Regions from separate parts of the Streptomyces sp. R-74717 genome, predicted to be linked through region 1. Evidence: riboswitches for the same ligand, from Rfam matches in the RefSeq annotation. Region 1 holds a riboswitch; the other holds the start of a gene.

Evidence for each region. A riboswitch is a leader RNA that binds a small molecule or an ion and turns the genes downstream of it on or off. The one in region 1 is predicted to bind cyclic di-AMP.
Region 2: it holds a riboswitch for cyclic di-AMP, as region 1 does, so the genes downstream of both, NRF20_RS21710 (M23 family metallopeptidase) here and NRF20_RS18330 (NlpC/P60 family protein) in region 1, are expected to answer to the same signal.

What each region holds. Positions count from the first base shown of each region.
Region 1 covers NZ_CP102361.1:4,075,056-4,078,581, reverse strand. The annotation lists gene NRF20_RS18335 (hypothetical protein) at 170-523, shown strand; gene NRF20_RS18330 (NlpC/P60 family protein) at 605-1,762, opposite strand; cyclic di-AMP (ydaO/yuaA leader) riboswitch at 1,761-1,926, opposite strand; gene pcrA (DNA helicase PcrA) at 2,184-3,526, shown strand, end outside.
Region 2 covers NZ_CP102361.1:4,758,289-4,761,814, forward strand. The annotation lists gene NRF20_RS21705 (aldo/keto reductase) at 1-348, opposite strand, end outside; gene NRF20_RS21710 (M23 family metallopeptidase) at 518-1,699, opposite strand; cyclic di-AMP (ydaO/yuaA leader) riboswitch at 1,711-1,863, opposite strand; gene NRF20_RS21715 (PP2C family protein-serine/threonine phosphatase) at 2,199-3,287, opposite strand.

The sequences.
Region 1 (3,526 bases):
GGGGCGTGGGGAAGAGTCGTAATGACGCCTATTGCCCGAATTTGGCGCGGCGCTGTCGTCGATTGCTCGGAAAATTGCACCAGAGCCAGGCAATTGGTGCAGGCGCGAGTGAACAGGAAGTCGCACCTGCCTGCGGAGTGGTGATATGGCCGGGGCTAGGCTGCGGACCATGGACGTACTCATCAATGTCTTCGTCGCCCTGCACATCATCGGTATCGCCTCTCTGCTGGGCGGTTTCCTGACCCAGATGAAGGCGATGGGCGCGGGCACGGCCCGATTCGTCCCGGCGATGCTGCACGGCGCTCTGACGATGCTGGTCACCGGTGTCGCGCTGGTCGGGCTCAACGAGGCCGACGGCCACCACGTGAACAACATCAAGATCGGGGTCAAGTTGCTGCTCCTGGTCGTGATCCTCGCGCTCGTCTACGTCAAGCGGGACGAGGAGAAGGTCGACAAGGGCGCCTTCGCGGCGGTGGGCGGGCTGACGCTCGCCAACATCTTCATCGCCACGCTCTGGACCTGAGCCGGTCCGTGCCGCCCACGCTGCCGGACGGGCGTGGAATTCAAGCCCGTCCGGCAGCTGAAGGCATAAGGGCGTGAGCCGCTACGACGGCCGCACGCTGCCGTAGATCGGCATGTAGTAGATCGACTCCTCGCGCACGTTCGCCCCCGGCTTCGGCGCGTGGATCATCATTCCGTCGCCCTTGTAGATGCCGACGTGGCTGATGTCGTCGTAGAAGAAGACGAGGTCGCCCGGCTGCAGATCGGCCGTCGCGATCCGGGTGCCTGTCTTCACCTGGTCCCAGGTGGTGCGCGGGATGTCGACACCCGCGGCCTTCCAGGCGGCCTGGGTGAGTCCGGAGCAGTCGTACGAGGACGGGCCCGTCGCGCCCCATACGTACGGCTTGCCGATCTGGGCCGTGGCGAAGGCGAGGGCCTTCTCCGCCTTGGTGGTGGCGCTGCTGTCCGAGCCGGTTCCGGTGCCCGTGCCCGTACCGCTGCCGGATTCCGCCTCCTTCGCCGCTTCCGCGGCCTTGCGGTCCGCCTCCGCCTTGGCGGCGGCCTGCTGCCGCGCCAGCTCCTGCGCCTTGCGCTTGGCCTCCGCCTCCTTCTCGCGCTCCAGCGCCGCGAGCCGCGCCTTCTCCTCGGCGGTCAGTTTCGACAGCATCGCGCGCGCCTCGCCCAGCTTCTTCCGGACGTTCTGCTTGCTGGTGCGCAGCGTGCTCTGTGTCGAGGTCAGCGTCTCCAGGCTCTGCACTGCTTCGGCACGCTTCTTCGACGCCTTGGCCTGCTGCGTACGGAAGTCCGTGACTGCCTTCTGCTGCTGACCGGTCATCCGGCTCATCAGCTGGCTCTGGTCGAAGTACGACTGCGGGTCGTCGGCCAGGAAGAAGGTGGTGCTCGGCGCGATGGAGCCGGTGCGGTACTGCGCGGCCGCGTAGGCGCCGAGCGTCCTGCGGGCTTCGTTGAGCTTGTCGGCGCGCTCGGCCACGTCCTCCAGCAGGGCGTCGGCCTTGGCGCGCTGGGTGGCGGAGGCTTCCTTCGCCCGGTTGTACTGCTGGGTCGCGGTGCCCGCCTGCCGGTAGAGGTCGTCGACCTTCTTCTGGACGTTCTCGATGCTGGGCTTCGGGGCGGGGGCGGCCGTGGCGCTCTGTGTGGAGAGCAGGGTCACGGACGCCAGTGCCGCCGTGGTGAGCCCTACGGCCGGTGTGGTGGTGCGCACCCGGGTGCGCGGTTTGCGATGCGACGCCAAGGCCGGCATCTCCTTCCGTGGACCGCCTACCGGGTTAGCTGTCGGGTTCGGGCGGAACGGAAGGCTGCCCTACGGTCCGAGTGGGGGATAAGGACCGATTCACCCCGGTGCTGCGTGTGGGTCCCCGGCTCCGAACTCCCACGAGGGCAGGCCGGATTCGGCGCGGGCGCCCGCTCGGCGTGGTTCGCCTCAGGGGGTACGGGCCGCCCGGTCGAGCACGCTAGCCAACCCGTGGTGCTGCTGTGAAGGCCGATGTTCGATATGCCCGATACGTTTTCGTGACCTTGATGAAGTGGGGCGGCAAGGGCCGGCGAGGGCCCGAATTCCCTTACACGGAGTGGGTGGCTGCTGCCTTTGTGTGCCCGGCCGTCGGGTGCGGTTCGCCATGCGGCCGTCGTGTGTCGTTGCGGCGGCCTAGACTCGACAAGCGATGAGCAGCCTCTTTGACGACAGCTTCCTGGCCGGCCTCCAGCACTCGGAGGAAGAGCCCCCGCCGCCCCCCGAGGACTCCGCACCCGAAGCGGTGCCGGAGGACCTCTTCGCGGGCGTATTCGACGGGCCCCCGCCGCCCAGGGACGCGTACTACCGCGACGGCGCGCACCGCCCCGTCATCGACTCCGCGGCGCTCCTCGACGGGCTGAACACCGAGCAGCGCGCCGCCGTGGTCCACGCGGGCTCCCCGTTGCTCATTGTCGCCGGGGCGGGCTCCGGGAAGACCCGGGTGCTGACCCACCGGATCGCCCACCTCCTCGCCGAGCGCGGGGTGCACCCCGGCCAGATCCTGGCGATCACCTTCACCAACAAGGCCGCGGGCGAGATGAAGGAGCGCGTCGAGCAACTCGTCGGACCGCGCGCCAACGCCATGTGGGTCATGACGTTCCACAGCGCGTGCGTACGCATCCTGCGCCGCGAGTCGAAGAAGCTCGGCTTCACCTCGTCGTTCTCGATCTACGACGCCGCCGACTCCAAGCGACTGATGGCCCTGGTCTGCCGCGATCTCGACCTCGACCCGAAGCGCTTCCCGCCGAAGGCGTTCACGGCCAAGGTCTCCAACCTGAAGAACGAGCTGATCGACGAGGAGACCTTCGCAGGCCAGGCTGCGGACGGCTTCGAGAAGACCCTCGCCCAGGCCTACGCGATGTACCAGTCCCGGCTGCGCGAGGCCAACGCGCTGGACTTCGACGACATCATCATGACGACGGTCCATCTGCTCCAGGCCTTCCCCGACGTCGCCGAGCACTACCGCCGCCGCTTCCGGCACGTCCTGGTCGACGAGTACCAGGACACCAACCACGCCCAGTACACCCTCGTGCGCGAACTGGTCGGCCCGGCCGGCGAGGGCGACGCCCCCGCCGAGCTGTGCGTCGTCGGTGACGCGGACCAGTCGATCTACGCCTTCCGCGGCGCGACCATTCGCAACATCCTCCAGTTCGAGGAGGACTACCCGAACGCGACCACGATCCTCCTGGAGCAGAACTACCGCTCCACGCAGACGATCCTGTCCGCTGCCAACGCGGTCATCGAGCGCAACGAGAGCCGCCGCCCCAAGAACCTCTGGACGAACGCCGGCACGGGCGCCCGGATCACCGGCTATGTCGCCGACACCGAACACGACGAGGCGCAGTTCGTCGCCGACGAGATCGACCGGCTGACCGACGCGGGCGACGCCAAGGCGGGCGACGTCGCGATCTTCTACCGCACGAACGCGCAGTCCCGTGTCTTCGAAGAGATCTTCATTCGCGTCGGACTGCCCTACAAGGTCGTCGGCGGCGT
Region 2 (3,526 bases), 680 kb from region 1:
GGTGCCGAGCCGGCGCAGCGACTCCTCGGCCGCGGCCTTGATGTTCGCGGCGGAGAGCCCCTTGTACGAGGGGTGGGCGCCGACCTTGGTGGCGACGACGATGTCGGAACGGTTGGAGCGTGCCGCGAGCCACTTACCGATGACGGTCTCCGACTCGCCGCCCTCGTTGCCCGGGATCCAGGCGGAGTAGGCGTCGGCGGTGTCGATGAAGTTGCCGCCCGCCGCGACGTAGGCGTCCAGCACGGCAAAGGACTGCGCCTCGTCGGCGGTCCAGCCGAAGACGTTGCCGCCGAGGGCGAGCGGGAAGACCTGGAGGTCGGAAGGGCCCAGCTCACGAAGAGAAGTCATATACGGAACAACGGACTCCGGCGGGTCCGCTATTCCGGCAGCCCTGGCGTCGGGAGTCCGCTGTTCCGGCAGACCGGCAGCCCTGACGTCGGGGGGTGAGCGCCAGGACTGCCGGGGTTCAACGGCCTGTGAACCGGATCGGATCACAGGCCGGGAGACGGCCGGCGGATCAGGGGTTGAGGCCCTTGCCGCGCAGCCAGGCCATCGGGTCGATGCCCGTACCGTCGGGGGTGTGGACCTCCAGGTGGAGGTGCGCGCCCGTGACATTGCCGGTTGCGCCGACCCGGCCGATGGTCTCACCGGTGGTGACCTTCTGGCCGACACTGACGCCGATCGAGGACTGGTGGCAGAACCACAGCTCCGTACCGTCGTCGAGCTCCAGCACCGTGCGGTAGCCGTACGAACCGGAATAGCCTGCCGACTTGATGGTGCCGCCGTGTACGGCCTTGATCGGGGTGCCGGCCTGCGCTGCGAAGTCGAGGCCGGTGTGGTGGCCGGAGGACCACATCGGGCCGGCCTGGCCGAAGGTCGAGGTGATCGTGTACGAGGAGGTCGGGATGGCGTAGCTGGCGGCGAGCTTGGCGAGCCGCAGGGCCTCAGCCTTCGCCTTGGCTTCCTCCTCCGCCTTCTTCTTCTCGGCGGCGGCCTTGGCCTCGGCCGCGTCCTGCTGCTTCCTGGCCTCGGCGGCGGCCTTCTCCGCGGCCGCCTTCTCCTGCGCCGCCTTGGCCTCGGCGTCGGCGGCGTCCTGCTGCTGCTCGGCCTGCTGGAGGATGCGGGCGCGGAGTGCCTCGCCCGCGTCCATCGTGCCCTGCTCGGCCTCGGCGGCGGTGAGGCCGGCGGTGGTGAGCGGGGCGGCAGCGGCGGCGGCCTCGGCCTTGTCGGCCTCGGACTCGCCGGAGAGCAGGGAGCCCACGCCGGGAAGGGACTTGGCGTCGGGGAGGTTGTCCGAGATGGAGTCGGGAAGGGAGATGGAGACCGGCGGCTTGCTCTGCGCGGTGGCCATGCCGCCCGCGCCGACTGCCGCGATGACACCGACCCCGAGTACCGTGGAGCTACGGGCAAGTCCGTTGCGCTGCTTGGCGACGCGGTGCCTGCCGCGAACGGGGCGGACGGACTCCTCGGTGGGGTTCCACTCGTCCCAGCTTCTGTCGGGCTCACCGTTGCCGTCGGCGCGGAATTCGCTGCCGAACTCACCGGCGAAGCCACCGCCCGTCTCGGCGCCGAACACCGTTCCCGTCCCGGCGGTTCCGTAGTCGGAGCCGAAATCGGATCCGAAGTCGGCGCCGAAGTCGGAACTGAACTCGGGGTTGAACCGAGAGGGGGCCTCGGGGGCAGGCTTGTTGGACGCCACGGGGGCGCACTCCTTTCCTTCCTTCTCGCCTACCGGGTTAGCTGACGGGTTCGGAGCAGGAAGGTCTCCTACGGGCGCCTCTGCCTCTCACGAGACACAGGTGCCCGATTCACCCCATGTAGGTGGTTCCCCGGTTCCCTTGCGGAATTCGGCGCTCGCGCACGGTGCCGCCACTGACGACGGCTGGGACGACCGCGCTGCGTTATCGAACGTTAATAGACACACGGGTCTGATTCCAAGCTGTTCCCACTGATCGTTCAGGTCTTTGGCCTGGACTTTACGGGACACAATCGGGTGGAACCGGACGAGTTGATCGACCCTCAGCCATTACCCGGTTTCTGACGTTGCGTCAAATGTTATGCGGAGCGACGCCTTTCGGTTACGTACGGTGGCATCCCGCACCCAAGGCCGCGCCCCGGGACGCGCGAAACACCCGGCCCGCACGAAGCACCCGGCCCGCACGAAGCGCCCGATCCACACGAAGCGCCCGCCCCACCCGTCACATCGTTTCCAGGCCCACGATCTTCACGGTCCTGCGCCGGTCCGGCTGCCCCTCCGCGGGACGTACGACCGCGAGCAGCGCCATGTCGTCGGTCGTCTCGCCGCCCGTGTGCAGCCGCACGTCATCGGTCAGCGCGGACAGCAGCTCCTCGGGCCCCGGAAAGATCCGCCCGCGCAGCCGGGCCGCCGGGTCGTAGAAGACCCCATCGGCGTTCCGCGCCTCGGAGAGGCCGTCGGTGTAGAGGAGCAGGGTCGTCCCCGCCGGCAGATCCCACTCGTCCGCCCGGTCCGGCCACACCCCCAGGTCCATCCCGAGCGGCAGCGCGGGCACCGTGGGCCCCAGCACCTCCACCGCCCCGTCCGGGTGCAGCAGGATCGGCTCGGGGTGACCGCGGTTGACGATCCGCACCCGGGACACCCCGGACGGGATCTCGGCCAGTACGGCAGTGATGAAGCCCTCGACCGCGTCCAGCCCGCCCCGCGCCCCCTCCCGCGCCAGCGCCCGCTCCAGCCGCTGCGCCACGCCCTCCAGCGAACGCTCCTGTTCGGCCGCCTCCCGGAACGCCCCGATGGCAACCGCCACCGACTCCACGGCGTCGAGCCCCTTCCCCCGCACGTCCCCGACCACCAGCCGCACCCCCTGCGGGGTGTCCGCCACGGCGAACAGGTCGCCGCCGACGAACTCGTCCGCCTGCGCCGCCTCGTACCGCGCCGCCACATGCAGCCCGCCGATCCGGTCGGACGGCTTCGGCAGCACCGCCCGCATGGCGGTCTCCGCGATGACCCGCGCGGAGGCCAGCTGTTCATTGCCGCGCCGTACGACCGTGTTGATCACGACCGCGAGGGCCGAGACGGTGGCCAGGGTGAGCAACTCGATCAACGGCACGACCAACGGCAAAGAGTTGCCGGACAACCGCAGCACGGTGACGGCCACCATCGAGGCAATGCCGATACAGATGGTGCTGGACAGCGAGAAGAACGGCGCGGCGATCAGCGGCGCGGCAACGAACAGCGGAATGGCGGTGAAAATCGGCGGGGTGAGGAGATCGAACACCAGCCCGCCGAGGATCATCAGAGCGGGCAGCATGCGGACGAACCGCCGGGAGCGGGTGTCACCCTCGGCATGTCTGCCGCGCCGCTTCAGCCGCTTCCACACCTGTGGTCTCCTGCCCGGTACGCGCGCGGCTGCGGACGGTACCGCGCCCCACCCCCAGGCTCGCCGGAGCGGAGCCGTGCGGCGACTCTTCATCGGCCAATGGGGGGTACGTGCGTGGTGCAGATCACACGCCGTCCGGACCTGCCCCTTCACTGGCCCGCAGGCCGGCC